Chelatococcus sp. HY11: one gene and its partner. The protein of the gene in region 1 interacts with the protein of each later gene in a pairwise test. Links are inferred from orthologs where the notes say so. Each region holds a gene or a part of one and is shown on either strand. Other genes may lie near its edges. The genes, in order: KIO74_RS24075 and KIO74_RS14665.

Evidence for each region.
Region 2: the proteins of KIO74_RS24075 (region 1) and KIO74_RS14665 interact in binary tests that used the Escherichia coli proteins (3 or more experiments, as listed by UniProt). The link is inferred for Chelatococcus sp. HY11 from one-to-one orthologs.

What each region holds. Positions count from the first base shown.
Region 1 is NZ_JAHBRX010000002.1:665,295-680,819, forward strand. The notes cover bases 4,556-7,401. They hold KIO74_RS24075 (ABC transporter permease), read left to right. Parts: upstream 4,556-5,310; coding sequence 5,311-6,492; downstream 6,493-7,401. Other genes in these bases: osmF (glycine betaine ABC transporter substrate-binding protein OsmF), read left to right, coding at 4,556-5,276; KIO74_RS24080 (ABC transporter ATP-binding protein), read left to right, coding at 6,489-7,401. Also shown: KIO74_RS24045 (sigma-54-dependent Fis family transcriptional regulator), read left to right, coding at 1-658; KIO74_RS24050 (hypothetical protein), read left to right, coding at 655-879; KIO74_RS24055 (LysR family transcriptional regulator), read right to left, coding at 1,064-1,984; KIO74_RS24060 (sulfite exporter TauE/SafE family protein), read left to right, coding at 2,081-2,830; FMN-dependent L-lactate dehydrogenase LldD, read right to left, coding at 2,929-4,062; more of osmF, read left to right, coding at 4,365-4,555; more of KIO74_RS24080, read left to right, coding at 7,402-7,439; KIO74_RS24085 (ABC transporter permease), read left to right, coding at 7,436-8,197; KIO74_RS24090 (DUF1801 domain-containing protein), read left to right, coding at 8,346-8,813; KIO74_RS24095 (DUF1801 domain-containing protein), read left to right, coding at 8,895-9,293; KIO74_RS24100 (PfkB family carbohydrate kinase), read right to left, coding at 9,364-10,299; KIO74_RS24105 (ABC transporter ATP-binding protein), read right to left, coding at 10,292-11,389; KIO74_RS24110 (ROK family protein), read left to right, coding at 11,515-12,660; KIO74_RS24115 (hypothetical protein), read left to right, coding at 12,661-14,013; KIO74_RS24120 (TIM-barrel domain-containing protein), read left to right, coding at 14,006-15,525.
Region 2 is NZ_JAHBRX010000001.1:3,202,753-3,218,228, reverse strand. What follows is about bases 10,784-13,580. They hold KIO74_RS14665 (BolA family protein), read left to right. Parts: upstream 10,784-11,939; coding sequence 11,940-12,221; downstream 12,222-13,580. Other genes in these bases: KIO74_RS14660 (D-alanyl-D-alanine carboxypeptidase family protein), read left to right, coding at 12,503-13,580; KIO74_RS14670 (J domain-containing protein), read right to left, coding at 11,082-11,705; cobS (cobaltochelatase subunit CobS), read right to left, coding at 10,784-10,784. Also shown: KIO74_RS14710 (RNA-binding S4 domain-containing protein), read right to left, coding at 1-75; KIO74_RS14705 (helicase-related protein), read right to left, coding at 72-3,569; KIO74_RS14700 (DUF3108 domain-containing protein), read right to left, coding at 4,184-5,050; rpmB (50S ribosomal protein L28), read left to right, coding at 5,339-5,635; KIO74_RS14690 (queuosine precursor transporter), read left to right, coding at 5,778-6,401; KIO74_RS14685 (esterase-like activity of phytase family protein), read right to left, coding at 6,754-7,836; cobaltochelatase subunit CobT, read right to left, coding at 7,846-9,747; more of cobS, read right to left, coding at 9,798-10,783; more of KIO74_RS14660, read left to right, coding at 13,581-13,981; KIO74_RS14655 (CobW family GTP-binding protein), read left to right, coding at 14,152-15,381. UniProt on the Escherichia coli protein: Transcriptional regulator that plays an important role in general stress response. Has many effects on cell morphology, cell growth and cell division. Acts by regulating the transcription of many genes, including dacA (PBP-5), dacC (PBP-6), ampC and mreB.

The DNA of each region.
Region 1 (15,525 bases):
ACAGACGCGCCTCCTGCGCGTGCTCGCGGAGCGCGAGGTCACGCCACTCGGCCGATCACGGCCGATCCCGGTCAATATCCGCGTCATCGCCGCGACCCATCGCGATCTCGTGGCCGAAGTGAAGGCGGGATGCTTCCGCGAGGATCTTTATTTCCGCCTGAGCGGCGCCATTCTGACCCTTCCTTCCTTGCGACAACGCGCTGATCTCGCTTGGCTGGTGGAACGGCTGCTCGCTGAGCGGGTGGCACAATCGGGAGAGCGTTTCGCAATCGCGCATGAGGCGATGGTGGCGATGCGCAGCTATGGCTGGCCGGGCAATATCCGCGAACTCGCGAATGCCCTGGATTTTGCCTGCGCCGTGGCGTGTGATGGAATCATTCGGCGGGAAGACCTTCCGGACATCGTGCATCGGATCGCGGAAGCCAATTCAGCGACGCGAACGCAAGACATCCCGCACGCAACAACGGTGCCGCTCGGCCCCGCCGGGGGCTCGCCAACCGCGTCAGACCGCGACCAGCTCATCGCGGTGCTCATCGCCCGGCAATGGAACGTCTCCGCGGTAGCGCGCGATCTCGGCCTTGACCGTACGACCGTGCATCGCCGCATGCGACGTCTCGGCGTCATGCCTCCCTGGCGGAGCACCAACGCGTTGCAATGACCGCCCTCGGATATCATCCGTGCAGCTATGTTCGGGGCATCAAGCACAATCCTGATGAAGCGCCTTTGATGTGCGGATTCGCGTTGCTGCTTAAGGCCGCGGATGCACTGAAGGCTGAAGTGCTGGACGAGATCCGCGATGCCCATTTTGTGCTTATCGAGAGCTCGGCAGGCACCGGCCTCCGTGAAGCCGTGACCTTGTTGCGAGAGCAGAAAATTTAGGTTCAATCAATATTCAGGCATTGCCAAGGAGATACCACCGGCATCACGAGCTTGTTTACTGTGATGCCGACAGGAAAGGCGCCCCAATAGATCGGGATGGCCAGGATAATAAGCCCGGCCATGGCAGCTGAACGCTGAATATCGATTGGCCCTAGAGCGCGGCACACGGTGGATTTTTTGCCCGTCAGATATAGCCGGACTTCCGCAGCGCAGGCTTGTCGGCTGTTCCGGCCGACAGATGCTGCAGCAGGTCCCGGAGAGGCGCGGTCAGATGCGCGTCCATAGGGACACCGACAACCAGCCGGCGGGTCGCCCAATCGTCGGAAAGCCGGATCATGGCAATCTTGCCGGATCTCACATGGCGGCGGGCTGCCGCCTCCGGCACGATCCCGAAGCCGACACCGCTGGCCGCCATTTGGCAAATGCCTTCAAAGGTTCGCATCCGGATCCTCATCTTGAGCCGCGCGCCAAGGCCTGTGGCCTTCGCCTCAATGTGCTCCTGCAGCGCTCCGTCGATGAGCCCGACGCAGCGCTCGTCCATGATATCCTTAAGGAGGGCATGTTTCCGCGCTGCAAGCGGATGATCTCTTGCGACGATGACAACCAGCCGGTCGATCGCGAAGGGCCGCAGTTCGAGCCCCGCCGTCTCGACGGCATCGGAGAAAATGCCGATATCAGCCAGTCCTCGCGACACGGCCTTTGCGATCTCGGCGCTTTGCCGCTCCTTCAATTCCACATCGATCCGGGGATTTTCGGCCATCCAGGGCGCCAGGCTCGCGGGCAGGAATTCTGCATGCGCGGCCGTATTCGCCAGAATGCGGATCGTCTCGCGGAAGCCGCTTGCGTATTCACCCAGTTCCCCACGCAGCTGCGCCATTTGGCGAAGGATGAGCCGGGCATGATGGGCGAGCGCATCGCCGGCTTCGGTCGGCATGATGCCACGCCGGCCACGGTGGAGAAGCTTGACGCCTCCGTCCGCTTCCATGTCACGCAGTCGCTCGCTCGCGGCAGTCAGTGAGAGGCCGGCGTCGGTGGCGCCACGGGTGATGCTGCCGGCTTCCACCACGGCGAGAAAGAGACGAAGGTCTGCCACGTCAAAGCGCATGCGTCACTGTACCTGAGCTTCAGCCTTCGGGCCAGCCGAAGTCTGATGGCGGATTATCCGCATTGCGCGCGCGGCAGGCTCTGCTATCCAGCAGTCATGGCTGAGGTATCAATCACGTTCATTATTACGGTGTCGGCGACCTTCCTTGTGGCCGGGCTCGTGAAGGGCGTCACGGGCATGGGCCTGCCGACAGTGGCCATGGGCCTTCTCGGCGCGCTGATGTCCCCGCTCCTTGCCGCGACACTGCTGCTCGTCCCATCCTTCGTTACCAATGTCTGGCAGGTTCTGGCAGGGCCGAACCTCGGCGCGCTTCTTCGCAGGTTCTGGCCGATGATGCTGGCGATCATCCTCGGCACGGTCACAGCGTCGTCGCTTATCAGCGGTGGCGATACGCGCTTCACAACCGCCGCGCTTGGCACAGCGCTGGTTGTCTACGCGGTCTATGCACTTCTTCTACGTCCGTTTCGCGTCTCCACAGGTCTGGAGCGGTGGCTTGCGCCTGTCATCGGCGTGGTGACGGGTCTGGTCACCGGCGGCACCGGCGTCTTCGTCATACCCGCCGTGCCTTATCTCCAGGCGCTCGGCCTGGAAAAAGACGATCTGGTGCAGGCGCTCGGCCTGTCCTTTACGATCTCAACCATCGCGCTGGCGGCGGGTCTCGCCTGGCACAGCGCGTTTCGAGCGGATAACCTGGCGGTCTCAATTCTGGCGGTCGGCCCGGCGCTCGCCGGCATGTGGGCGGGGCGGAGGCTGCGGATAAGGATCAGCCTGGCGACCTTCCGGCGATGGTTCCTGGGGTGCCTGTTGCTGCTGGGCCTGGAGATGATCGCAAGGTCACTCCTGTGAGGACGCCCTCAGCCCCCCGCGCAGGAACCACGGCCTCCCCAGGGAGAGCCGGCTCTTGAACGCCTCACACCCACAGCCTGCCGGCAGCACGCGACCCGTCAGCTGACGAGGCTGTCGCGCGTGATCTCGCCGATGCTGTGCGCACCTGTCAGTGTCATCGCTACGCGCATTTCCTTCTCGAAGAGGCCGAGGAGGTTAGTCACCCCTGCCTCGCCCGCCGTCGACAGCGCATAAACGAAGGCCCGGCCGAGCAGCACCGCGTCAGCGCCGAGCGCGATCATGCGAACCACGTCGAGGCCGGTGCGGATCCCGGAGTCCGCCAGGATCTTGATCTGGCCCTGCACGGCCTCCGCGATGGCCGGCAGGGCGCGGGTCGTCGACAGGACGCCATCCAGTTGTCGTCCACCGTGGTTGGAGACCACGATGCCATCGGCTCCAAAGGTTACGGCGTCGCGCGCGTCATCGGGATCAAGAATTCCCTTGATCACCATGGGGCCCTTCCAGAACTCGCGGATCCATTCAAGGTCCTTCCAGCTGATGGATGGATCAAAGTTCGCGCCAAGCCAGCCTATATAGTCAGCGAGGCCAGTGGGCTTGCCGAGATAGGCGGATATATTGCCGAGATCATGGGGCTTACCCATGAGCCCTACATCGAATGCCCAGGACGGATGGGTGACTGCCTGCAGCATACGGCGAATATTGGCATAGGGACCGGACATGCCGGAATGCGCATCGCGGTAGCGGGCGCCCGGCACCGGCATGTCGACCGTGAAGACGAGGGTGTTGATGCCCGCGGCCTGCGCACGCTCCAGGGCGTTGCGCATGAAGCCGCGGTCCTTCAGCACATAGAGCTGGAACCATATCGGCGACGGCGACTGTTTCTGCACCTCCTCAATGGGACAGACCGAGACAGTGGAGAGCGTGAATGGAATGCCCTTCTTGTGGGCGGCCCTCGCGGCCTGCACTTCCCCTCGCCGCGCATACATGCCGGTCAGGCCGACAGGCGCGATGATGACCGGCAAGGTCAACTTCCGTCCGAAGAGTTCCGTCTCCAGGCTTAGGGAAGACATGTTCTTGAGAACGCGCTGCTTCAGCGCGACAGCCGAGAGATCAGCGACATTGCGCTGCAATGTATGCTCGGAATAGGCGCCCCCGTCGGCATAGTGGAACAGGAAGCCCGGCAGCTTCCGACGTGCGGCCTCGCGATAATCCGTGGGAGCTGAAATTATCATTGTCCGTCCGATGCACGATTGGGATCGGCGGCTTATCGCACACCACGGCCTGGCTTTATAGTGTGGTGAGGTCCTGATCCTGAGAATTCGTCCTCGCGTGGGGAGGGTATGCTTCCGATCAACCAGCATGCGGCGAGAACCCGCGCCGCAGTGGAATCGGGAGTGGCTATCTCAACGATCGCGGCGGGAACTCCCTCGGCGAGTGCGGGTTGTCCTTCCGCCGCTCCGTGACCGGTTGGGGCTGCCTTTAATGCTCAGAAGGATCTAAGATCATCCGAGCAATTGCCAAGGAAGGTCGTCCGATGAAGCTGTTCACGACAATACTTGCCGCCGGGCTCGTCCTCGGAGCCGCAGTTCCGGCCGCGCATGCGGATGTGGTGGTCTCATCCAAGATCGACACCGAGGGCTCGGTTCTCGGGAACATCATCCAGATCGCGCTGAATGCCAATGGCATCAAGACGCAGGATCGCATTCAGCTCGGCGCGACGCCCGTCGTCCGAAAGGCCATCACAGCCGGCGAGATTGATATCTATCCCGAATATACGGGCAACGCGGGCTTCTTCTTCAACAAGGCCGACGATCCGCTCTGGAAGGATAGCGCGAAGGGTTTCGAAGCCGCCAAGACGCTCGACTATGATGCGAACAAGATCGTCTGGCTGGCTCCGGCGCCAGCGAACAACACCTGGGCCATCGCCGTTCGCAAGGATGTCGCCGAGCCCAACAAGCTTGCGAGCATGTCCGACTTCGGCAAGTGGGTCGCCGGCGGGGGCAAGGCTGTGCTCGCCGCTTCCGCGGAATTCGTGAACTCGGCTGCCGCCCTGCCCGCTTTCCAGACGGCCTACGGCTTCGCGATGAAGCCCGATCAGTTGATCGTCTTGTCGGGAGGCGATACAGCGACAACGATCAAGGCTGCGGCGGAAAAAACCAACGGCTCGAACGCGGCCATGGTCTATGGAACGGATGGTGGCATCGCGGCGTCGGATCTGGTGGTGCTTGCCGACGACAAAAGCGTGCAGCCTGTCTATGCGCCCGCCCCGATCGTTCGCGAGGCGGTCCTGAAGGACAATCCGAAGATCGCGGACATTCTGAAGCCGATTTTCCAGTCGCTGGACCTGACCACGCTCCAGGGGCTCAATGCCCGGGTTCAGCTCGGCGGCGAGCCTGCAAAGGCCGTCGCCACCGACTATCTGAAATCCAAAGGTTTCGTGAAATGAGGATCTGCAACCTCTCTCACGAAACCCACGGCGGATGAAGCGATACGACTGGCCGCTCCGCGGCAGGCGCCTGTCGTTTGACCGGCTAGGGATCGTCATCGCACTTTTTCTGGGGCTGGGCCTATGGCCCGCGCCCTTCGTGACCGTTCGCGCCAATCGTATCGCCAGCGGCCAACCCTTCACGCTGTTCGAGGCTCTGCCCTGGTTCGGGGTCGCGGCGCTTGTGTCAGTCGTTCTGGCTGCCGCCGCCGTCGCGCTTTTCGTCCGGCCGCCTGGGGGCCGCCTGGCCGCCGCCGCGATCGGCCTCGCGGTCCTGTTGCCGGTGGTGGGATTCGCCGCGACGTGGCTCACGCCGCCGGGCAACAGTTTCGCGCGCATCTCCCCCGCCGTCGGATTTTGGCTGCTTGCCTCAGGATTGGCTCTGCTCCTCGCCGACTCGATGACGCGCCTTAATTTTTCGCCCTGGGCGCGCGTTGCCGCGCTCGCGCTGGCCGGCCTGATGGTGGGGCTCATCATCGCCTCCGGCGCCTGGAATGACCTCGCGGTGATGAAGGAATATGCCAACCGGTCGGACAGCTTCGGCCGCGAGATCCACCAGCACCTCATCCTCGCGATCGGGTCACTCGTCAGCGCGGTCATCACGGGCGTGCCATTGGGCATCCTGTGTCATCGACGACCCAGGCTGCGTGTCGCGGCCCTGCAAACGCTCAGCATCATTCAGACGATCCCGAGCATCGCACTCTTCGGCATCCTCATGGTGCCGCTCGGCTATCTCGCCGGCACCGTACCACTGGCGCATGCCGTCGGGATCCGGGGCATCGGCGCCGCTCCGGCTTTCGTCGCCCTGTTTCTCTATTCCCTCCTGCCCGTCGTCGCGAACACCGTGGTGGGGCTGGCCCAGGTCTCTCCGGCGGTCGTGGACGCGGCGCGCGGCATGGGCCTGTCGCGGCGGCAGCAGCTTTACCAGGTCGAGCTGCCGCTCTCCCTGCCGATCGTTCTGGCTGGAATGCGCATCGTGCTCGTCCAGAATCTCGGGCTCGCCACCGTCGCCGCCTTGATCGGCGGCGGAGGCCTCGGAACGTTCATCTTCCAGGGTATAGGTCAGACCGCGATGGATCTCGTTCTGCTCGGTGCCATTCCCATCGTCGCTATGGCCTTCGCCGCAGCTGTCATTCTCGATGCGATGGTCGATGTCGCTGAGAGGGGGATAGCGTGATCGCAATCGAGCACCTCACGAAACGTATCGGCGGAACGACGATCGTGGACGACGTCTCGATGGTCGTGGAGACCGGCACGATCACGGTGGTCGTCGGCACCTCGGGAGCGGGTAAATCAACCCTGCTGCGGATGGTCAACAGGTTGATCGCGCCGACCTCCGGCCGCGTGCTCATCGATGGCAGTGACACGATGACCATTCCCGAAGACACGCTGCGGCACCGCATCGGCTATGTCATCCAGGGCAATGGCCTATTCCCTCACTGGACGGTCGCCCGCAACATCGCGACGGTCCCTCGCCTGCTCGGCTGGGACGCAAGCCGCATTGACCAGCGCGTGACTGAACTCCTCGCGTTGTTTCAGCTCGATCCGGGCGAGTTCGCCGGCAAGTTTCCACACCAGCTCTCGGGCGGACAGCAGCAGCGTGTCGGTGTCGCGCGGGCTCTCGCCGCAGAGCCCGGCCTGCTCCTGATGGACGAGCCCTTCGGGGCGCTCGACCCGCTTATCCGGAGAAGGGCGCAGGACGATCTGCTCGGCATCCAACGCCGTTTCGGCACGACCATCATGCTCGTTACCCATGACTTGGAAGAGGCCTGCCATCTGGGTGATCGCATAGCCGTGATGCATGAAGCGAAGCTCCTGCAATATGGCACGCCGGCGGAGTTGCTGATCCGACCGGCGGAAGGCTTCGTGGAGCGCCTTGTCGGATCGTCCGAGCGTCCGTTTCGGCTTCTTTCACTCGCCAAGGTACGTAATGCGGTCGAGCCGGGCGACGTGCCAGGCTCACCCGTCGACCCCGACCTCAATCTGAGGGACGCGCTCTCGCGCTTGATCTGGACCGGGGCCGAGCGTCTTCCTGTCGCGCCGGAACAGGGACGGTCCGGCGGGCACGTCAGCGTGGCGGGGATCATCGCCCATGGCCGCTCCTCGATGCGGCTCTCCGAATGAAGAACCCCGGCCTTCTCGGACGCGCTCTGGTCCTCGTCCTGCTCCTGGCGTTCATCCTGTCGCCGAATTCCTTTGCGCCTCTTTTCAGGCCACTGACGGAGAACAACGCTCCGCCGATCTACAACCATGGCTCGCTACTGTCCTTGACCCTCTCCCACCTGACGATCGTGTTCGTTGCCACATGCGCGAGCACGCTCCTCGCCGTCGGCCTCGGCATCCTCGTCACGCGCCCGAGCGGAATGGAGTTTCTTCCTCTCTCGCGCAGCCTCGTGAATGTCGGCCAGACCTTCCCACCGGTGGCGGTCCTGGCGATCGCTGTCCCGCTCGTCGGGTTCGGCGAGATACCGACCTTCATCGCGCTCTTCCTCTATGGTCTGTTGCCGATCTTCGAGAACACGCTGACGGGCCTGGCGCAGGTCCCAGCCCTGACTCGCGAGGCGGCCAGAGGCATGGGAATGAGCCCACGTCACCGCCTCATTCAGGTGGAACTGCCTTTGGCGCTGCCGGTGATCCTCGCCGGAATAAGAATTTCCACGATCATCAACCTCGGCACCGCCACGCTCGGCTCCACGGTCGCCGCAAAGGGGCTCGGTGAGGTCATCATCGCCGGCCTGCAATCGAACAACCAGGCTTTCGTACTTCAGGGCGGGATCATCGTGGCCATGCTGGCCGTGCTTATCGATGGCCTGCTGATCGGTGTCGAGCGGTTCACGAGCTCTCGGCTCGGAGGACAGAGCGCCTCGAGAGCATTGCGGTGACGGGCGCGGCCAGCGGGGCATCCTTTCATGTCGCAAGCGCAGCACAGCTATATAAGCCGGTCGCGAGGACGAGGCCTCACCGCGCCCGATCCGGAAGTGCCGCGATCCGAATGATAGGTCCAAACCCTTCACGTCCATGGTGAATGCAATGACCAGGAAGACTTCCAGCAAGCCCAGGCAGATCCCGGAGGCAACACTCAAGCAACCCGCCGGCAAGCCTGTACTTCTCTCGGGCGGCAATCCTCAGATTGCGAAGGCTGACGGCGACGCGCCCGTGCAGGCCTATATCGCCGCCATGCCGGGCTGGAAACGTGCCGCCGGCGCGAGTCTGGACGCGCTCATCACACACACCGTTCCTGACGTGCGCAAAGCGGTCAAATGGAATTCGCCGTTTTATGGTGTGGAGGACCAAGGCTGGTTTCTTAGCTTTCACTGCCTCACCAAATACATCAAGGTAGCTTTCTTCCGGGGCAGATCGCTTGAACCTCTTCCTCCGGTTGCGTCAAAGGATCAAAATACGCGTTACTTCCACATCTATGAGGGGGAGCAGCTCGACGAAAAGCTGGTCGCAAGCTGGATCAGACAAGCTTCGAAACTTCCCGGCTGGATCCCTTAGGGCGGACCAGGGTCTTTGCTGTGGATCACTGGATTGAGGCCAGCCCCACGGGCGCACGAGCAACGCGGAGACGATCACGTCATGGGCGAGAGCGGAACTGGGGAGGCGCGGCCTCCCTCTCAGATGATCGATGAGAGGATCCGGGAACTCGGTGACTGGCGCGGCGATGTCCTGTCACAGATCCGCGCCCTGATCCGCCAAGCCGATCCCGCGGTGATCGAGGAATGGAAGTGGAGAGGTGTCCCTGTGTGGTCTCGCGGCGGAATCATCTGCACTGGCGAGACTTACAAGAGCATCGTGAAAATGACCTTTGCCAGAGGCGCGGCTCTTCAAGACCCATCAGGCCTTTTCAACGCGAGCCTCGATGGCAATACGCGGCGCGCCATCGATATCCATGAGGGCGAGGCAATCGACCCGGAGGCGTTGAAAGCCCTCATTCGGGCTGCCGTGGACCTGAACATGTCCCGGACCCGCCGCTGATCGAGCTACACAACGCGGTCGATCCGCTCGCCGATTGCGCGGAAAACCAACCCGCAACGGCGGATTGGCTCTACGACGTCTTGTACCAGCCGACATCGAGAGATGGGCTGAAGTCGCGGAGCGCATCCCACGTGGGCAGGCCGGCCCGCCCGCCCGGCCGCGTGCATTTCAACGCCGCCACCGCATTGGCGACGGCGATCGCCTGGTCGAGGGGGCAGCGCCGTGCGAGAGCGAGCGCCAGGGCGCCATGAAACGCATCGCCCGCGCCAACGGTATCCACCACATCGACCTGGGGCGGCCGCGCGTTGCGGACGCGCCCGCCGTCGAGCCAGAACAGGCCGTCGGCCCCGTCCGTCACGCCGATGAGCGCATGGCCGGGCCGGGCCGCCTCGCGCAGACCGGCCTCGATCCCGTCGGTGCCCGTGAACTGCGCCAGCCCGGGACGTGAGAAGACCACGTGATCAGCCGTGGCGACCAATGCCGCGACCTCATCCCGGCCATGGCGCGAGATATCGGCATCGAGCACGGAGGGAATGCCGTTATCACGCGCCGCGGTCAGGCATTTCATCGCGCCCTCCGGCCACGACAGATCGCATAGCACGGCATTGCCGAGGCTCTGCGGCTTTAACCAGCCGGGATCACGCGGCAAATTCGGATCGGCATAGGCGACGATGAGGCGCTCGCCCTGGCGATCGACGAGGATGATCGAGCCAGGCGACTGAAACCCCGCGAAGTCGCGTAACCACGTCACGTCGACCTTCTCATTATCGAGTTCACGACGGAGCACCGCCCCGGTCGGATCATCGCCTAGCCGGCCGGCGAAGCTCGCCCGCCCACCCAGCCGGGCAATGGCCACGCTTGCCGTCGCCGCCGGGCCACCGCCGACGTCACGGCGGGCGGATGCGTAGATCTTGACCGGCTCACGCGGGATCGACGCGACCGACAGGATCGTGTCCTGGATGGCGAGACCGAGGCAGAAGACCTCCGTGTCCTCGGCGCTATGCAAGTCTTTCGCCCGATTCTGGATGGAACAAATGGAGCGCGTCGACATCGAGACGGAAGCGGCGCGCCTTGTCACCCACATGGGCACCGCCGGGCTTCACCCGCGCCATGACCTCGCGCTCGCCCAGCGTCACCACGGCGATGGAATCGGCGCCATGCTCCTCGACGAGGATGACATCGGAGACGAAATCCGCGCCATTGCCATCGCTGTCAGTAACGAGCGCGATATGTTCGGCCCTGAGGCCGACCTCCACACGGTCGACATTGGCGCGAGCCAGAGCCTCGGCGCGCGTGGCGGGCAGGCGGATATCGTGGCCGCTCCCGAACGACAGGACTGACTGTCCCGCCTCCACCTTCCGCCGGGCCGGCACCAGGCTCATCGGCGGAGAGCCGATGAAGGTCCCGACGAAACTATTGACCGGCTTCTGATAGATTTCGATGGGCGTCCCGATCTGCTGCACCTCGCCGAGTTTCAGCACGACGATGCGGTCGGCCATGGTCATGGCCTCGATCTGATCATGCGTCACATAGATGCTGGTAGTACCCAACGCCACCTGCAGCTTTCGGATCTCCATGCGCATGCCGACGCGCAACTTGGCGTCGAGGTTCGACAGCGGCTCGTCGAAGAGGAAGACCTTGGGGTCGCGGATCAGCGCGCGCCCGAGCGCGACACGCTGGCGCTGGCCGCCGGAGAGCGCCTTCGGCTTGCGATCGAGCAAGGCGTCGAGCTCGAGCATCCGCGCCACCTCATGCACCTTGGCGTCGATCTCGGAGGCCGCCATGTCGCGCATCTTCAACGCGAAGCCGAGGTTTTCCGCCACAGTCATATGGGGATAGAGCGCATAGTCCTGAAACACCATGGCCATGTCGCGGTCGCGCGGCGCAACGGCATTCAGGCTCCTGCCATCAAGCATGATCTCGCCGGAAGAAATCTCCTCCAGCCCGGCGATCATCCTGAGCAGCGTGCTCTTTCCACAGCCGGACGGGCCCACCAGAACGATGAACTCGCCGTGTTCCACATCGAGATCGACGGCCTTCACGGCCTGGACGTTGCCAAACCGCTTTTCAACGGTCCGCAGTGTCAACTCTGCCACTTTCGTCTCGCTCCCGTGTTGACAATTTTTCTTTTTAAAGCACAATAATTACATAGTGTAAATATAACGGATAAACAATGTTGGGACGGGCCGCCCCCAGGAGCAGGAGAGAGACACGGGCCACCGTGCTCGAGAACTTATTGCGCACTGGCGGCGCCTTTCGCTCGGCGATCGCGCGTGAAACGAAGCTGACCGAGGCTAGTGTCTCACGCATTCTCGCCGAGTTACGCAGCGAAAATCTCGTTCAAGAAGTCCGCCATCCGGCACCCTACAGCGGCGGGCCGACCTCTCTTGTTACACTAAGCAAAAGCGTAGCCATTGCGGGCATCGAATTGTCCAACAGCCGGCTCTCCTTCGGCATAGGCGACCTCGCCGGCACGCTCGACTATGTGGACAGGATGCCGGCCTCGCCACAGCTCGATCAGGACGCGTTCGAGCAGCTGTTCCGGCGCAGCGCTGCCGCCATGCTGGCGTGGGCACAGACGCGCGGCATCACCCTTCGCCAGGCTGCCCTCTCCATTCCCGGCTATGGCCGTGAGGCCGGCAATCCAATCTACCCCTGGGATGTCGCGCGCCTGCGTGGCGTTCTCGGCGATGCCCTTCCGGGCTTGCCGCTTGAACTCACCAACTCCGTCGTCGCGCAGGCCGCTTTCCAGCGCTATTCCCAAAGCACGCGCTATCCGGTGGCCGGCAACCACCTCTTCCTCTTCGTGGGCCACGGCGTGGCCGGTGTCATCGTCAACGAAGCCGCCTCGATCGACGCCTTCTCGCCCTTCGAGATCGGCCACATGGTGATCGAGCGCAACGGTCTCGCCTGTCGCTGTGGGCACCGGGGCTGCATCGAGGCCTACACGTCGCTGAGGGCGATCTCGTCGATCCTCAACCTCGACGCCGGGGAGATCCTGCATCGCGGCGACAGCTTCATCGACATGCTTGATCTCGACGGCGACGCACGCGCCGTGCTGCGGGAGCGGCTCGTCATGCTGGGGCTCGGGCTCGGCAATGCGCTGAACCTGCACCCCCTCTCTTCGGTGGTGATCAGCGGCTGGCCGTCCCTGATGCCGGAGGAAGATCGCGCGGCCATCATCGCCGGGCTGGACGAGAGCCTGCTCGGCGGCTTCGACGAGCGGCGCTTGAGCCTGTCTTTCATCGCGCCGTCGATCGGCAATGATCCGCGGGCGGCGCTTCATTACGCAGCCTATTGTTTCGTGAGCGGTGGAGGACTGGACGCAAGAGCCGACTCCCAGACCGCGCTGGAGGAGATCGCCTAAATGCTGACAAGAAACCAGGCCGCCGCAACGGGCGAGAGCCGGGTCGGTATCCTCTTCGTCGCGTCCTCGCTCTTTCCGGAAGCGGCGGCCCAGGCGTTAATCGCGCGGACGCAGGATCTCGTTGGAGAGGAACGGCTCGCCGGGCGCTTTGCTGTCGCCGGTACGCTGGCACGCGACCGCGCGACCTGCGCGGCGGCGCTCGAAAGCCTTGATCTGGGCGATCTCGACGGGTTGGTGATCCAGCTCTCAACCTTTTGCACCGCCGACCTTCTCCATGAGGTGCTGACCGCGATCGGGGGTCGCGCGCTGCCCCTCGCCCTCTGGGCGCTTGAGGAAAGTGACGCCATCATCACCAACTCGCTCTGTGGCGCGCAGCTCTGGGCATCGACGCTCGCGCGCTTCGGCCATCGCTTCACCCTGCTGATGGGCAATCCGGGCGAGGACGCGCTCGCGTGGGACTTGGCGGCTTTCGCGGCCGCCGCGCGCGCCAACACGCGTGTCAGGGGCGCGCGCGTTGCCCTCGTCGGCAGCCATGCGGACTGGTTCACGAATCTCGCCGTGGACCCCTGGGCGCTCAAGCGCGCGCTCGGCGTCACCATCGAGCAGATGACGCTCGTACGGTTCCTCGAAGGCTGCAAGGCGACGGCCGAGGCTGAGAAGGCCGGCGCCACGCGCTGGGCCGAAGCGAGCTTCGACGGCGGCGAGGCCGAGGCTGGCCGTGCCACGCTGGGACGGACCTATGCGCGCCTTGCGTCCGGGCTCGATGCCGTCAAGGCGGATGCCATCGCGCTGCGCGACTGGCCAGAGATTCTCTATGCGGAGGATTTCCGCGGCACCTGGGCCGCGCTCGGCGAACTCTCCGATCGCGCAACGCCGATCGCGCCGGAAGGCGATGTCATGGGCGCCGTATCCGCCCTTGTCGCGCGGGCCTTTGATCCCGCCTCCCTGCCCTTCCTAACAGATATCTCCGGCATCGACCGCGCCCATAATCGTCTCGTGCTGTGGCACTATGGCGTCAGCCCGCGGCTGGCGGATGGACCGCGTTCGCTCGATCCCGTCCTGAAACAGGAGACCTTTCCGCTGCGCGCCGGCCCGATGACCCTGTTCCGCCTGTCCATGCGCGCCGATGGAGCCTTGCGGATCTTCGTGACCGAGGGCGTGATCGAGGATCAGCGGTCCGGCGCGAACCGCGCCGCCGGGTATTTCCGCCCGTCGAACAGTACGGCGGAGGCGTTGGTCCGACAGTTCATCGACGAGGGCTACGAGCACCATGTCACGGCAGTCTACGGCCATTGGCGCGACGCCGTCTCGCATCTCGGTCGCCAGCTCGGTGTGAAGGTGGACCATGCCTGACATCCGGCCAGACAGCGAGGCTGGCGCTTCCCATGCCGGCGCCGCCCATCGCCCCGTGAGCATCGGCTGGCGCGCCTCCGGTGGCTCGTGGACGACCGTGCCCTTCGCCGAGGCGGGCGGCGCCGTCAGCACCACGGAGACGCCCGGCGGCGGGACGCGGATCGTCGTCACCCGCCCGGGAGCCGCTGCCGTCGAGATCGCTTTCGCCGTGCCGGCCAAGTTCCAGGCCTTCGGCGGCGGCGAGCGTTTCGAGACGCTCGACCTGCGCGGCCAGTCAGTCCGCTACTATCTGGAGAACTTCGGCCTCGGCAACGGCACCTATCTGCCGAGCCCCTGGATCGCCACGACGCTCGGCTACTCGCTCTTCCTGCCCGACGAGGCGCCGGCCGTCTTCCACATCGCCGCGCCCTTCGATCCCAACGTTTTGCGGGTCCAGGTCGAGGGTGAGAGCCTGACGCTCGATATCGACCGCGGCGGCCTTGCGGAGCTCTATGCGGCGCTGATCGCGCGGATCGGCCCGCCGCTGATGCCGGACCCGCATTTCTTCGGCCTCTGGAAGGCGGGTGACTGGCGCTATGAGAATGCAGCGACGGTCGCGGCAGATGTCGCCGGCCATGCCGACCTCAACCTGCCGATGGCGATCAAGCTCATCGACGCCTATTGGGCGAGTGAGGTCCACTCCTTCGCCTTCGATACCGTCAAATATCCCGACGCCTGGGGCATGGTGTCGGACATGGCCAAGGACGGAACAGGCATCTATCTCTGGCTCTGCCCCTGGGTCGTCGTCGGCACCAAGTCGTTCGACTATGCCCGCTCCAAGGGATATGTGATCGTCGATCGCAATGGTGAACTGATTACACGCCGTCCCGGCGCCAATCCCAATGTGGTGGCCGCGCTCATCGATTTCTCCAATCCGGAGGCGAGCGCCTGGTGGTCGGGCAATCTTCGCGGCCTCGTCGAGCGGGGGAGCGTTGGCTTCAAGGCCGATTTCGGCGAACAGCTCCCCGAACATGCCGTGCTCCACTCCGGTGAAACCGGTGGACGCGCTCACAACGCCTTCGTGCGCTACTATCTCGAGGCGACGATCGCGGCCTTCGACGGCAAGACGCCGGCGATCATCAGCCGCTCTGGCTCGCCGCGCGTCCGCGCGCCCATCTGGAGCGGCGACCAGACGTCGGACTTCTGTCCCAAGACCGGCCTGCCATCCGCGATCCGTGCCGTCCAGAGCGCCAATCTCTCAGGGTGGTCGTTCATCGGCAGCGACCTCGGCGGCTATTTCGGCACGCCGACGCCGCAGGTTTTCGCGCGCTGGACACAGTTCGCCTGTTTCACGCCGCTGATGATGCTGCACGGCCTGGGCTGCCGGGAGCCATGGGACATGGATGCGGCGTCGACGGCCATCTATGCCGACTACGCGAGGCTGCACCTCGCCCTTCGACCGATCTTCGAGCATTACGGCCAGGAAGCCGCCAACGGCGGTCTCCCTCTCCTGCGCATGATGCCGCTCGCCTT
Region 2 (15,476 bases), on another replicon or contig:
GGTACGGCTCTTGGCCATGCGCGCATGCCATAGCCATTTGTCGATCCGTATCCGCTCGCCGGAAGCCGGCTTCACCCTTTGCGGCCCGCGCGGGCTTCAAGCTCTTCCTTGAGCGCGAGCAGCTTCGCGAAAGGCGAATTGGGATCGGGCGCCTTGTCGGCCCGCGGTTGTGGGCGATCCTGCCAGTTTCCGCTTCTGCCGCCGCGATGTCCGCCACCGCCGTCCTGACGGCCGCCTTCCTTGCCGAAAGAGCCACCGCCGCGCTTGCCGCCGCCGCTCTTACCGAAGTCACCCTTGCCGAACTCGCCTTTGCCAGAGTCACCTTTGCCGAACTCGCGCCCACCCTCGCGATTGGGGGCCTTCGCCTTCCAGTCGCGCTTCGGACGATCGCCGGCGGCATTGTCGCGCGGCTGCCGGTGCGGCTGTCCCTCGCGGGATTGCCCGTCCTGGGCGGCGGCAGTCGCCGGCTCTCCCGGGGGAGCGCGGCGGCCCTGGCCCTGGTTGCGGTCACCCGCTCGCCGGTCAGGACGACCCTCGCCCGGGGCGCGATCATTGCGCCGGCGCGATTGAGCATGGTGATTCTGGCGATGGGGACGCCACACCTCGATCATCTCGGGCTCGGCCGGCTGCTCAGGCTCGCCTTCGGCCGGCGCGGCCTCGGCCGCAACGACTTCCTCCGCCACAGGCGTGTCCCCGGTCGCGACTGGCTCAGCGACTTCTGGTTCCGCCGCCTGCGTCACGACCTCGGCGGCCACATCCACCGCGAGCACCGGCTCCGCCTCGGCGGGAGATGTCTCCACAACCGACTCGGTGACGGACTGTTCTTCGGCCACTGACACGAGAGGCGCGGCCACGGCATCGCTGGGGCTATCGGAGGCTTCGGCTTCCGCGGCAGCATCCGCTAAGTCGCCGGTCGTATCAGCCGTCACGTCGGCCGCCTGCTCCGTCTCGTCAACGGAAACCGTTGCCTCTCCGTTGCTGGCGTCAACAGCCGGAGTGGGCTCCTCCACTGTGGAAGCAGCCTCGGCTTCCGCGGCAGCATCCGCCGCCGGGCGAATGAGTTGGGGAGCCGGCACGAGCGGGACGGTGATGGCCGGGCCGGCGCGCCGGTCGACCACATATCCGAGAGATTTCAGGATCGATGAGAAGTCCTCACCGGAACAGCCGGCGAGCGAGGTCATGCCGACCGTCACCACGAAACCATCGCCATCGGCGGCGCCAGCCGGCGGTTCGCCGGGCGTCGTGCCGGGGCGATAGCCGATCGCCGGCCGTATCAGATCCGCCAGACGTTCGAGGATGTCGATACGGACGGCGCGACCGCCGCACACCCGGAAGCCGGCGGCGCGATAGAGCCCGCGCGGCACCTCGGTATCAGCCGGGAAGGACGTGCGGCCCGAGGCGGCGAGATGCGGGATCTCGTCCAGGCCCTTAACGTCGAGCCCGCCGTGCTTCAGCGCCCAGAGCTGGGCGGCGAGCCCGCGCGGGGCCGGCTTGAGCAACAGCGGCAGGTAGAGATGATAGGCGCCGAAGCGCACGCCATAGCGACGGAGCGCCGCGCGCCCGTCCTGGTCGAGGCTCTTCACGTCCTGCGCGACGCGCGCGCGTTCCAGCACGCCGAGCGCCTCGGTGATCTGGAAGGCAATGCCGCGGGCGATGCCGGGAATGTCGGCGGCTTCCTCAAGAGCGGTCAGCGGGCCGAGCAGCTTGGTGATATGCGCCTTGATCCAGGTTTGGAGGCGCGTATCCACCTTGTCGCGCGGTGGCCCGGACAGCTGTTCGTCCGCCAGCAGCCTGAAGCGCGGGGCGAGCAGCTTGTCGCCCGCCACGAGCTTGGCGACAGCCTCGCCCATCCAGCGGATGGTACCGTCATTGGCGAGCACGAAGGTATCGTCCGGCGCTTGGGAAAAGCGCTCGGCACGGGCCTCGATCTCGCCAGCCAGCGCCTTCTGGGCCGCCGCCCGCAATGCCTTGGCCTCCTGGCCATCGGCCTGGGGATCCGGGGCAAACTGAAATCCGTGCAGCCGACCGACATGCTGGCCTTCGACCAGGACGTCGCCGCTGGCGGTCACTTCCGCTTCGAGCATCGCATTCTCTCTCAAGCGCCGCATGAGTACGCTGGTCCGCCGATCAACGAACCGGCTCGCCAAACGCTCATGCAGAGCATCCGACAGTTTGTCCTCTACCTGACGGGTGGCCTCCTGCCAATGCTCAGGATCACGTAACCAGTCGGGACGGTTGGCAACAAAGGTCCAGGTGCGCACCTGCGCGATGCGGGCCGAAAGGGTATCGATATCCCCATCGGTCCTGTCCACGAGCGCGACCTGCCGACGAAACCAGTCATCCGCTATCACGCCCTGGGTCATCAACGCACGGTAAATCGTCACGATGAGATCAGCATGCGCCGCCGGCGCCACGCGCCGATAGTCCGGGATGCGGCATACTTCCCAGAGCCGGGAGACGGCTTCCTCGCCGGTCGCGAGCCGCCGGATGTCATCGTCACGGCAGGCGATGTCGAGCGCATTCACGTCGTCGGCGAGCGGCGCGCGGGTCAGCCCCTTCTCGGTCGGCAGGACTGCGAGGCTCGCCTGCAGCGCGCCGAGCGAGCGGAAATTGAGGTCGGCATTGCGCCATTGCGCCACGCGGACGGGGTCGAAGCTGTGGCTCTCCAGCGCCTCGACGAGTTCCGCCTCGAAGGGAGGACAGCGTCCGGTCGTGCCGAAGGTGCCGTCGCGCATATAGCGCCCGGCGCGTCCCGCGATCTGGCCGAACTCCGCGGGATTGAGCTGGCGAAAGCCGAAGCCGTCGAATTTCCGGTCGCCGGCGAAAGCGACATGGTTGACCTCGAGATTGAGGCCCATGCCGATGGCGTCCGTGGCGATGAGATAGTCCACCTCGCCCGATTGATAGAGCGCGACCTGCGCGTTGCGTGTGCGTGGGCTGAGCGCGCCCAGCACGACGGCGGCGCCGCCCTTCTGGCGCTTCACCAGCTCGGCGATCGTGTAGACCTCCTCCGCGGAGAAAGCGACGATGGCGGAGCGCGGCGGTAGCCGCGTGATCTTCTTCTCGCCGGTGAAGGTCAGCGTCGAGAGGCGCGGGCGCGAAACGATATTGGCGCCGGGGATGAGCGTCTCGACCAGCGGGCGCATCGTGGCCGCGCCGATGATCAGCGTCTCCGCGTAGCCGCGCCGGTTGAGGAGGCGGTCCGTAAAGATATGCCCCCGGTCGAGATCCGCCGCGAGCTGGATCTCGTCGATCGCGCAGAACGCGACGTCGAGATCGCTTGGCATCGCCTCGACGGTGGCGACCCAGTAGCGCGCGTTGGGCGGCTTGATTTTTTCCTCGCCGGTAATGAGCGCGACGGCGTCAGCGCCGACGCGTTCCACCACCCGACCGTAGACCTCGCGCGCGAGCAGCCTGAGCGGCAGCCCGATGACACCGCTGGTGTGGCCAACCATCCTTTCGATGGCGAGATGTGTCTTGCCGGTGTTGGTGGGGCCGAGAACCGCGGTTACACCGCGCGCCCGCATCTGAGGTGAGAGCGACCGTGCTGCCGTCAGGGATGAAACCATGAAACCCGATGCCGTAGAGACTGGACGGAAACGCCGTGACCGCAACTCCCGCAACGGCCCTGAACGCGATGTGGCTCGCCTTCTGTATCACATCGATACGTAAAGCGCGGCTGAATTTATGCACTGGAACGAGTCCAGAACGAATCGCGGCCGAATCGCTGACTCCTACAGAATCAGGTTTCGTTCTCACACGAGATATGGTGGTCGCCGCTTTGAATAGACACAAGTGAAATACAGCGATCGCGTCGCGATCGACTGGAACGATTCGGGAAACAACGCAGCCGCGGCTCACACACGTGCCGGAATGCTTTGAGCGCCCATGTGGGATTGGTGCGGGAAACTCGGTGTCATCCCGGAAGCCGGCTGAACTCGGGTGTTGCCGAGTTCGCCATCTTGGATCAACAAGTCGGGTCTACCCGATTTGTATGCCGCTGTCCGGAATCCAGAAACGGGCCGATTCAGCACTAATGACGCCTTGTGCAAAGGCAGATGGCCACTCACGAACCGTATCGGCTCTGGATCCCGGGCCCGAGCTTACGCTCGTCCCGGGATGACCGCGCGTGTCATTCCTAAATGTCGATTCAGCCTAAAGTCGGGGAACGTGTTCCCGCGGCTCAGTTCCGCGCGCGTACCGGCATCTGCGGACCATCGCCGTTCACATTCACGCGGGTCGCTTCGATGACGGTCGTGCCAAGCGGAGTGCGTACTGAAATGCGGTATGGGATGAAAACCCGGTCATCGCCCACAGGCATCAACCAGGCTTCCATATCCTTGTTGTTTTCCATGAATTTGGTGGCCGTCCGATCGGCCCGATGGCCGGAGATGGGCATATATCGCGCCCGGCATACGGATACGGGGCCGGAGTAGGTGGGACTGCGTACGGTCTCCTGACGAGCGTAGGACAACTTCACATCAAAGCGCGTGGCGCCGTCGAAGACGGGAATCGTGCGGTTGCAGGCCGCCTCGCTCGACGCGTTCCTGGAAGACGCCGGCATCAGCAGGGCTGAAAGCGGGTCGACCACGCCGCGCTTGTTCTGCTCGGTAACCGGTATGCGGTCCGGTCTTGGTTCGATCGGCGGCTTGATCTCGACGGCCTGCACGCTGCCGCCGGCCAAGGCCATGCGGACGGTTATCGACTTTTCGGAATTCGCCGTCGTCACGGCGAAGGTCGTGGGGAGGATGCGATCGCCGGAGATGCTGCCGGTAGACGTGGCCGCCCCCTTGCCCCCGGTGATGACGCCGGCCAGGCCCGTGAGCTGTGACCAGACATCGAGCTTGTACTGGTCTTTGAGGACATCGGCCTTGATGGCGGCAACGCCGATCTTCAGGCCGAGCAGGGAGATGTCGTAGTTGGCCTCAATCGACGCGGCGCTCGCGGGCAAAGGCGCGAGCGCCAAAAGCCCGAACATGGCTCGCCCGGGCAGAGCCCGGCGAAAGCCGCTCGCCGCGTAGCCAGCCTTGCTTTTCAAACGCCGGATCATACTGTTGCACTCTCCATCGCGCGGCGCCCGGGATCCCGCGATCTCACAAGTCGGCACGGACCACGAGCCGAATCGCTCACTTTTATCGGATGAAAATCCGTTTGAATCGTGACGCATCTTGCGTCCGATCGCAACGAAATCGCGCAGGATCCTTGACGGTGCCCGATCACATCTACTATACACGCGCAACTTTCATTCAGACATCGGCGCCTCTTGGCCCGACTGAGGTCGGAACAAGCTGCTGTTAGCTCTGCCAGAGTGCACCAACAAAGTTAAGGACTAAGCGTCATGGCGCGCCGCTGCGAACTCACGGGTAAGGCCGTTCTGTCCGGTCATCTCGTGAGCCACTCCAATCGCAAGACCAAGCGGAAGTTTCTTCCGAATCTGGTCAATGTGACCCTTCAGTCGGAAGCGCTGAGCCGTGGCGTCAAGCTGCGCATCTCGGCTGCGGCCTTGCGCTCGGTTGAGCATCGCGGTGGGCTCGATGCCTTCCTCGCGAAGGCGCCGGAGACGGACCTGGCGCAGAACCTGCGCGTCCTGAAGCGCGAAATCGCCAAGAAGCAGACGGAAGCGGTTGCCAGCTAAGGCTGGAAAGCTTCTTAGCCTCTAGGCTTTGCTGCAAGATGATCGCGCTGACGTCGTCGGCGCGATTTTTGCTATTTGCGTCGGGATCCGGCTGTGACGGGTCTTGATGTCGAAAGGGTGGTTCGGGCCGATGAATACGCCGATGAACACTTCGCGCACAGTCGCAGGTCTTGTATCGCAGCTGTGGCTGCCGGTTGCCGCGATGGCAGCTGTCGTCGTTCTGTCCAACGTCGCGGTGCAATATCCGTTCACCCCCTTCGGCCTCGCCGACTATCTCACTTGGGGCGCCTTCACCTATCCCGTGTCTTTCCTGATCACCGATCTCACCAATCGGCGCTACGGGCCGAAGCTCGCGCGCCGGCTGGTGATCGTGGGCTTCATCATCGCAGTCATCGCGTCCATCGCTGCGGCCAGCCCGCGCATCGCGATCGCCTCGGGCACGGCCTTCCTGGTCGGCCAGCTTCTCGACATCTCGGTGTTCAACAATTTGCGGCGCCTGGCCTGGTGGCGCGCCCCCCTGATCGGCAGCCTCGTGGGCTCCGCGATCGATACGGCGCTCTTCTTCACGCTCGCCTTCGCCGGTGACATCACGGATGTGGCGACCTACGGCTTTGCCGGCTTTGCGGTGACCGCGCCTGTCTGGGTGGCCTGGGCGGTCAGCGATTTCGTCGTCAAGGTGGCGATGGCGCTGCTGATGCTGCTGCCTTACGGCGCGCTGCTCAACGTCGTGCTGCCGGCCGAACGGTTCCAGCGCAGCGCGAGCTGATACATTCTTGGGTTGATGCGGCACGGTGTCTGACCGGCTGCCTTTTTATGAGGCGCCGCTCTGCGTTAGAGCTTCTGATGAATACGGAACCGCCGTGTCATTCCGGGGCGGGCCGAATGGCCCGAGCCCGGAACCCATGAACACGACGATCAATCGGGAGAGGACACAGTCGGACGCGTCTTCTTGTCAGACACCGTGTTCATGGATTCCGGGCTCCTCGCTGATGCGAGGCCCGGAATGACGGCGCCTCTCCATCCAAAACGAGATGCTCAAGCCCATCGTCTCGGCGAGCCTGCCAAGCTCTTCCGCCCGTCTGGTAAAAACCCGGCAATCCCCCAGCGGCGCTGTCCGCCTATTGCGCCTTCACTGGCGGCGCGATCGATGCGGTCTCCGGCGGAAGCAGGGCGAATTCCAGCAGCAGGGTGCGCTGGAACATCGAGAAATTGTCGTCGGAGATCAGCGTTAGGATGGTTTCGCCGGCGGCGTTCCGGTGCGCGGCCAGCCCTTCCATGTTGTCGATCTTGGCGGCGAGATCCGCGGTCAAGAGAATTTCGCCATCGACCAGGGCACCGGGATGCAGCGCGGTGCGATCGATGAGGCGCAGGCGCATGGCGAGGCTGAAGGGCGGCACGTAGCGGCGCTCCAGCAGCACAAGGTCGCCGCCCGGCAGAAATGCCATGTCGGTGATCGCAAAACCATCGTGACGGGCGACGCTGAAGCTGCCCTTCCGTGCGCCGGTGAGGATGAATCCGTCCGGACCTCCGGCGCGCGGTGGCTCCTCCGCGATGGTCACCACGGCACCCGCGACGGGGCTTCCGGGGGGCGCGACACCAATCGATTCAAGGCCTCGGTTCCTGCCGAGCGCCTTCACCTCGCGTGGAACGGGCACGACTTTGGCCGGGCCGCGCGGTCCCTCCGGCCCCCAATCGAAGCGAAGCACCTCATGCGTGCGTTCGATGGAGACATAGGCCACAGGGCCTGCCATCGCGAGGCCTTCGGTATCGTAGGAGCGCGTGGAAGCGAGTGGCCGGCCGGTTGGCGAGGGGAGCGGGCCCATGACCGCGCGGTCGAGGCCGACCATCCGCCCACCGGCCTCCGCGACATCGGCACTCAGCCAATAGCCCTTGTCGGAAATCGCTGTGAGACGCCGTCCGTCGGGCGATCGCGCCAGGCCGGAAAAGCCACCGAAGGCCGGGTGAGGGGATCGCAACTGCAAGCCGCCACGGAATTCCAGGCGGCCGAAGCGTTTGCGATCCGGACCGCTGACGGTGAAGGCCGGGATTGCCGTCGCGCTGATCGCGATCGGCTCAGGCCCCTTCGCGAGCACCTCGGACAGCGCCGCGCCCTGCGGCACGGCGACCGCGACTGCCAACATGGCGAGACCGATCCGCAGGGAGCGGTTCGTCGCCAGCCATGCGGGCAATCGTAGTTGCATGGCTTGCGATCAGGCGTAGGCCGAGCGGCGTGGACGCACACCGGCTCCGCGCTTCGGAGCGGGCTTCTCCTCGAAGAGCTCGGCCAGCTTTTCCGTCATGACGCCACCGAGTTCCTCGGCGTCGACAAGCGTGACGGCGCGCCGATAATAACGCGTGACGTCGTGGCCGATGCCGATGGCGATGAGCTCCACGGGCGAGCGCTCCTCGATCTCGGCGATGACGTGCCGGAGATGCCGCTCCAGATAGTTGCCGGGGTTGACGGACAGCGTGGAGTCGTCAACCGGGGCGCCATCCGAGATCACCATCAGGATGCGCCGCTGCTCCGGGCGGCCGAGAAGGCGCTTGTGCGCCCAATCCAGCGCTTCGCCGTCGATATTCTCTTTGAGCAGACCCTCGCGCATCATCAGGCCAAGATTGCGCCGGACCCGCCGCCATGGCGCGTCGGCCGACTTGTAGATGATGTGGCGCAGGTCGTTCAGGCGTCCCGGATTGACGGGCTTGCCGTTCTGCAGCCAGGATTCGCGCGACTGTCCGCCCTTCCAGGCGCGCGTCGTGAAGCCGAGGATCTCGACCTTGACGCCGCAGCGCTCCAAAGTGCGCGCCAGCACGTCCGCGCAGGTGGCGGCAACCGTGATCGGCCGCCCGCGCATGGAGCCGGAATTATCGATCAGCAGTGAGACGACCGTGTCCTTGAAGTCGGTGTCCTTCTCGCGCTTGAACGACAGCGGCTGGAAGGGGTCAGTCACCACCCGCGACAAGCGGGCGGGATCGAGCATGCCCTCTTCCAGATCGAACTCCCATGAGCGGCTCTGCTGCGCGAGCAGGCGCCGCTGGAGGCGGTTCGCCAAACGGGCGACCACGCCCTGGAGGTTGTCCAGCTGCTTGTCGAGATAGGAGCGCAACCGCGCCAATTCTTCCGGATCACACAGGTCCTCGGCCGCGATCACCTCATCGAACTGGTTCGTGTAAACGCGATAATCCGGGCCACGCGGCTCATTGTGACGGGGTGGCGGCGGGCGCCAGGCCTCGTCGGCGTCGTCTTCGTCGAAGGCGTCGCTGTCGTCAGGCACCTCGCCCTGCGGCGCTTCCGCCGTCTCGCTGGTGCCGTCCTCCATCTCGTCGCTGGCTTCGTCCGTGAGCTCGATGTCGCCCTGCTCGGCGCTGGCATCCTCCTGGGATTCGCCCTCGCCTTGCTCCTGTTTGTCGCCTTCTTCCTGGCTGTCGTCGGATTCGTCCTGTTCGCCCTCGCTCTCGGCGTCGTCGGCCATGTCGAGATGCGTCAGGAGGTCACGGATCCCGCGTGCAAAGCTCCGCTGATTCTCGATGGCGCCGAGCAGGCTGTCGAGATCCTTGCCGGCCTTCGCCTCGATGACGTCCCGCCAGAGATCGACGATCCCCTGGGCCGCGGCCGGGGGCGCGCGGCCGGTCAGGCGCTCGCGCACCAGCAGGGCGATTGCATCCTCGATGGGCGCATCGTCACGATCGGTGATGCCTTGGAGGTTCGCGCGCTGGAAGCGCTCCTCCAGCACGGCGGTCAGGTTGTCACCGACCCCCGTCATCCGGCGCGCGCCGATCGCCTCCACACGCGCCTGCTCCACCGCATCGAAGACGGCGCGCGCGGCCGCGCCCTGCGGCGCCAGCTTGCGATGCGTCACATCGTTGTGGCAGGCGAGCCGCAGCGCCATGGCATCGGCCTGGCCCCGCAGCAGGGCAACGTCGTGGGGCGACATCCGCCTGGGCGGCTCGCTCAGGCGCGCCCGGCCGGGCGTCAGGGCCGGCTTGTCCGCCGAGAAGGCGACCTCAAGCTCCGGCTGCCGCGCGATGGCGCGCAATGTCGTCGCCACCGCTTGCTTCAGCGGCTCGGTCGGCGCCTCCTTGGGCGAGGACGGCTTGCGATTGGAAATGGACATGGGTCTCCTGCCACCGGCCGATCAGGGGATCGGCCGCGACGGCTCCATCATCAGCTCAGGGCGACGTTCACAGTCGATTCCGGCAGCTCCTTGCCAAAGCAGCGCTGGTAGAACTCGGCCACCAGCGAGCGTTCGAGTTCATCGCACTTGTTGAGGAAGGTCAGCCGGAAGGCGAAAGCGATGTCATTGAAGATATCCGCATTTTCCGCCCAGGTGATCACCGTGCGCGGCGACATCACCGTCGACAGGTCGCCGTTGATGAAGGCGTTGCGGGTCATATCCGCCACGCGCACCATCTTGCTCACGGTGTCGCGGCCGGCCGCGTCGCGATAGTGCGGCGACTTGGCCACCACGATGTCGACCTCGCGGTCATGCGGCAGATAGTTCAGCGTCGCCACGATCGACCAGCGGTCCATCTGGCCCTGGTTGATCTGCTGCGTGCCGTGGTAGAGGCCGGAGGTGTCGCCAAGGCCCACCGTGTTGGCGGTGGCGAACAGCCGGAAGGCCGGATGCGGGCGGATGACGCGGTTCTGGTCGAGCAGCGTCAGGCGGCCCGAGACCTCAAGCACGCGCTGGATCACGAACATCACGTCCGGGCGGCCGGCGTCATATTCGTCGAACACGAGCGCGATATTGTTCTGCAACGCCCAGGGCAGCATGCCATCACGGAACTCGGTGACCTGCATGCCGTCCTTCACCACGATCGCGTCCTTGCCGACGAGATCGACGCGGCTGACGTGGCTGTCGAGGTTGACGCGCACGCACGGCCAGTTGAGGCGCGCGGCGACCTGTTCGATATGGGTCGACTTGCCCGTGCCGTGATAGCCCGTGATCATCACGCGTCGGTTGCGGGCAAATCCGGCGAGGATAGCGAGGGTGGTGTCCCGATCGAACAGATAGTCCGGGTCGAGGTCGGGTACATGCTCGTCAGGCTCGGAATAGGCGGGCACTTCGAGATCGGTATCGATGCCGAACACCTTTTGCACGGACAGCTTCATGTCCGGGATGCCTGACTTGTTCTCACTCGTCGCTTGCATAGGTCCTCTCACTCCGTCGCGGCAAGCTCATGCCGCTCGTGGGGCGATTCACATAAGTTCTCACGCCGCTGATGCGATATCGCGCCACGATAACCATGGATTGCCGTCAGGTCTCTGCCAGCACCTCTCCACAGCCGGGGGCCATGGGAGGGGTGGGCGTACAGCGACCCTCAAAACGAGATACAGGGCCGCGTGCAAACAGGCAAATGGGGGAGCGCGTCGCATGGCGAAAATAAGCCGCGGCAGAAGCGCCCGCCAGGGGCCGCAGACGCATCGTCATTCCCGGAAAAGCCCTGTTCAGCACAATCCAAGCGCCTTCAAAGTGTTGTAGGCGCGGATAATGGCTTGCAGCCGCTCCTCGAAGGCGCGGTCCCCGCCATTCGCGTCAGGGTGAAAACGCTTCACCAGCAACTTGTAGCGAGCCTTGATCGTGACCGCGTCCACCCCTTCGTCGAGGCCAAGCGTGTCGAGCGCCTGCAGCGCGGGCTTGGAGAGCTTCGGCTTGGCTTCTTCCTGGCGCGCCGCCTGGTTGAACGCCCGCGCGCCGAAGACGCCAAACGGATCCTCCACATTGGCTCCGGCCGCCTTGCCGTTCTCACCGGCCGAACGCGTGGCGCCGCGCGCTGCCGCGTTCATGCCCATCGTCCAGGTAGGGCGGTGGCCGAGGACGGCGTCTTTCTGGAAAGCGGCCACGGCATCATCGCTCATGCCGTTGAAATAATTGTAGGACTGATTGTAGGCGCGCACGTGCTCCAGGCAGAAGCGCCAGTATTCGTTCTCGTGTCCGCGTCCCTTTGGCGCGCGATGGTCGCCCGGCTTGTCGCAACCGGGATGCTCGCACGTATGGGTTGCCGCTGCCGTCGGCTTGCTGGCCGTCGACTTCACCCGGATGCGATCGAAGAGGCGCGAATTCAGATTCATGACCATCAGATTATGTTTGCGCGAACAGCATGGACAAGTGGTTTAAAGACACGGCAGCCCCGCCATAAACTCGACCCTGGCCTTGGCTGGAGCCTCAACCGCGGGGTTTGATCCGCGGACTGAGGCATTCGCACCCGATGGCGACGACCCGCACGGAGCCGCGTCCCTTGCAGCTTCCCCTCGGGCTATCCTCGGACTACGAACGTGTGACCCACTTCGCGAGAAGGAGCCCCCATGGTCCGCGCCGACAGGATCAGTGCCAAGCTAACCGCCGGTCTCAAGCCGCTCGCACTGAGCGTCATCGACGAGTCGCACCAGCATGCCGGACATGGCGGCTGGCGTGAAGGCGGAGAAACACATTACCGCATCACTATCGTCGCGGATGCTTTTACAGGCAAGTCACGCCTGGACAGGCACAGACTCGTCAACGCGCTTCTCAAGGATGAGTTCGACGATGGCCTGCACGCTCTCGCGATAGAAGCGGCAGCGCCTGGCGAGGCTGTGCGTGGCATTTGACTGTCATATTCTGCCCCGATGATGAGGCATGAGCAGCTAATATGGTGGCGTTCTTGGCGATCTGGTAACTTTTCTCGTGGGAAACTATGGGCCTTGCCCGGAACCTGCCGTATTATACGGCTAGCAGTCGCCCCGTTCGGGCGGCTGGCCTCGATGTTAAGCGTCGAGAAACGTTGACCGTTATCCGCTGCGTGTGACTGCAGGATCGTGTGAGTGCGTGCGGGACATTGCCGGCCTCCCGGGGAGGGTGGCATCCTGTGCCCCTTGATTAAGGTTGGATAATGACGAATGTGATCTCTCGTTGGGCGGTTGCCTCTCTCGTCGCCGTGGGGGGCACCGGCATTTCGATAGCATCCATCGCGCCGGCGAGCGCCAATCCGACCTTGGTCGTTGATGTCGCCAGCGGGCGTGTGCTTCAGTCCTCGCAAGCCTCCGATCTCTGGTATCCGGCTTCGCTCACGAAGCTGATGACGACCTATCTCGTTTTCCAGGAGATCAAGGCAGGCCGGCTCGGCCTCGAGACGCCGCTCAAGGTGTCCGCACGCGCGGCCGCGGAAAAGCCGTCGAAGATCGGCGTCCGGCCGGGATCCGAGATCACCGTCGACAACGCGCTCAAGATGATGCTCGTGAAGTCGGCGAACGACATTGCCGTGGTTCTGGCCGAAGGCGTCAGCGGTTCCGTCGAGGCGTTCGTTGCCCGCATGAACCAGACCGCCCAGTCGATCGGGATGTACGACAGCTATTTCGCGAACCCCAATGGCATGCCGGACGACCGCGCCCGCACGAGCGCGCGCGACCTTGCGGTGCTCGCCCGCTCGTTGATTGTCGATTTCGCCCCCTATCGCGGCTATTTCGAAATCGGCTCCATCCAGCTCGGCAAGCGGACGTTCCAGAACACCAACGGCCTCGTCGGACGCTATCCCGGGTCCACCGGCATGAAGACCGGCTTTGTCTGCGCGTCCGGGTTCAATGTGGTGGCCACAGCCCAGCAGGGCAATCGTGAGCTTCTCACCGTGGTGCTTGGAGCGCCCTCTGCCGTGCAGCGCACGATTCAGGCCGCCGAATTGTTTGATGCCGGCTTTTCGCAATGGAGCGGGAGCGGGCAATCCGTCGACAGCTTGCCGCGCGCGGCGCAAACGGCGCCTGTCAATCTCTACAACGAGATCTGCGGCAAGAATCGCGCGCCCTATCTCGTTGACGATGATAATGCGGCGCCCGTCAGTGCCTCCGCCAGCGATGGCGGTAGTCTCGCGAGCTTCTTCTCCAGCGGGCAGCGTGTGAATGGTGCCGCCGCCGTGCGCGGATCCTCGCCGAACCGTTTGGCTCCGCGTGAGAAATTCGTCCCGCTCGCGGTTTTCGTTGGCCGCACGCCGGGTGCGGAGCCGGACCCGGCCGCCGCCGTGGCGGAAGCGGCGAAGGCGAAGTCGGCCAAAACCACCAAGCAGGCGGCGAAAACCAACGCCACGGGGCGCAAGCAGATCGAGATCAGCCGTTCCGGCAAGGGTGTGCCCGCCGCAAGCGCCACCGCCTTTGCGCCGGTCGAGCAGCCGGGTGGCAGCGCTTCGGGCGCCCTCCAGAAAGCCATCAAGCCCGCCAAGAAGACCGCGCCGGCTGACAAGGCTGCCACGACCAAGGCCACCACCAAGACGACATCGGCCAAAGCCGCAGCGCCAACGCCTCGCCCGGCTGCCAAGGCTGAGCCCACCGCGAAAGGCACGGCAAAGAACAAGCCGTTGAGCCTGAATTCGGGCAAGGATTAAGCGCGACAGCGGATATCGGGCATGCGCAAAGCGCATGTTCTGCTGGAAGTGATATAATGTTACATAAAGGGCGGGGCGCTGATGTCTCGCCCTTTTTTTGTTGTGTTTGCCTGATGGCCCCCCATGTCCATCGTGCGCTGCGCTGTAAGATCCGCTGAGGAAAGTGACAGATGACCTTGCCAGAGGAACCGCGCCGGGCGCCGCGCCCGAAGGGGCCGATACCCGCGATACCGCTGACGATCCTCACCGGCTTCCTCGGAGCGGGGAAGACGAGCCTTCTCAACGCTCTGCTGCGAGAGCCGGATCTGGCAGACACCGTCGTCATCATCAATGAATTCGGTGAGATCGGCCTCGATCATCTTCTCGTCGAGAAGGCCGACGAGGGCATGGTGACCCTGGCCTCGGGATGCCTGTGCTGCACGATCCGCGGCGATCTCATTTCCACCCTGGAGGATCTGCTGCGCCGCCGCGACAACGGCCGCATCATGACCTTCCGTCGCGTGGTCATCGAGACCACGGGTCTGGCAGACCCGGCCCCCGTGCTGCACACGGTTCTCTATCACCCCTATCTCGCCAAGAGGTTTGCGATCGACGGCGTGATCACCGTCGTCGATGCGGTGAACGGCGCGGCGACGCTCGATGCCCATATCGAGGCGCTGAAGCAGGCGGCTGTCGCCGACCGCCTTGTCATCAGCAAGGCGGATCTGCCGGAAGCGAGCCGGGAAGGCCTCTCGGTGCTGAAGCATCGCCTTCAGGCACTCAACCCGGCCGCGCCCATCCTCGACATCGCCCGTGGCGAGGCCACGCCTGCCGCCCTGCTCGGGATCGGGCTCTACGACATCGATGGCAAGATCGCCGATGTGCGCGCCTGGCTGCAGGCCGAGGCGTTCGATGGCGAGAATGGTGCTCAGCATGGCGATCACCACGCCCATGATCACCACGCCCATGATCATGAACATGGCCATGAGCACGCGCACAGCCACCACGGTCACGGCCACAGGGACCATCATCACGACGTGAATCGTCATGACGCGCGCATCCGCGCGTTCTGCCTGACCAGCGCGCGGCCGATCACCGCCCATAATCTCGATCTGTTCCTTGATCTCCTGCGCGCCTCCCACGGCCCCAATCTGCTGCGGGTCAAGGGCCTCGTCGCGCTTGCCGATGATCCCGACCACCCGATGGTCATCCATGGCGTGCAGCACGTCTTCCACCAGCCCATTCGGCTGGAGAGATGGCCGGATGGCGACCACCGCAGCCGTCTGGTCTTCATCCTGCGCGATCTCGATGAGAGCTTCGTGTCGCGTTTGTGGAACGCCTTCCTCGGCGAACCCTCGATCGACGCTCCCGACGCCGCGGCCCTGACGGCCAATCCCCTGGCACTCGGCGGTGGGCGGTAGGCGAAGGCCGAACGCGTTGAATCGCTGAAACTCCCCCATCATGGCCGGGCTCGCTCCGGCCATGATGCCGACGAGCCCAGAATTTGTCAGGCGAC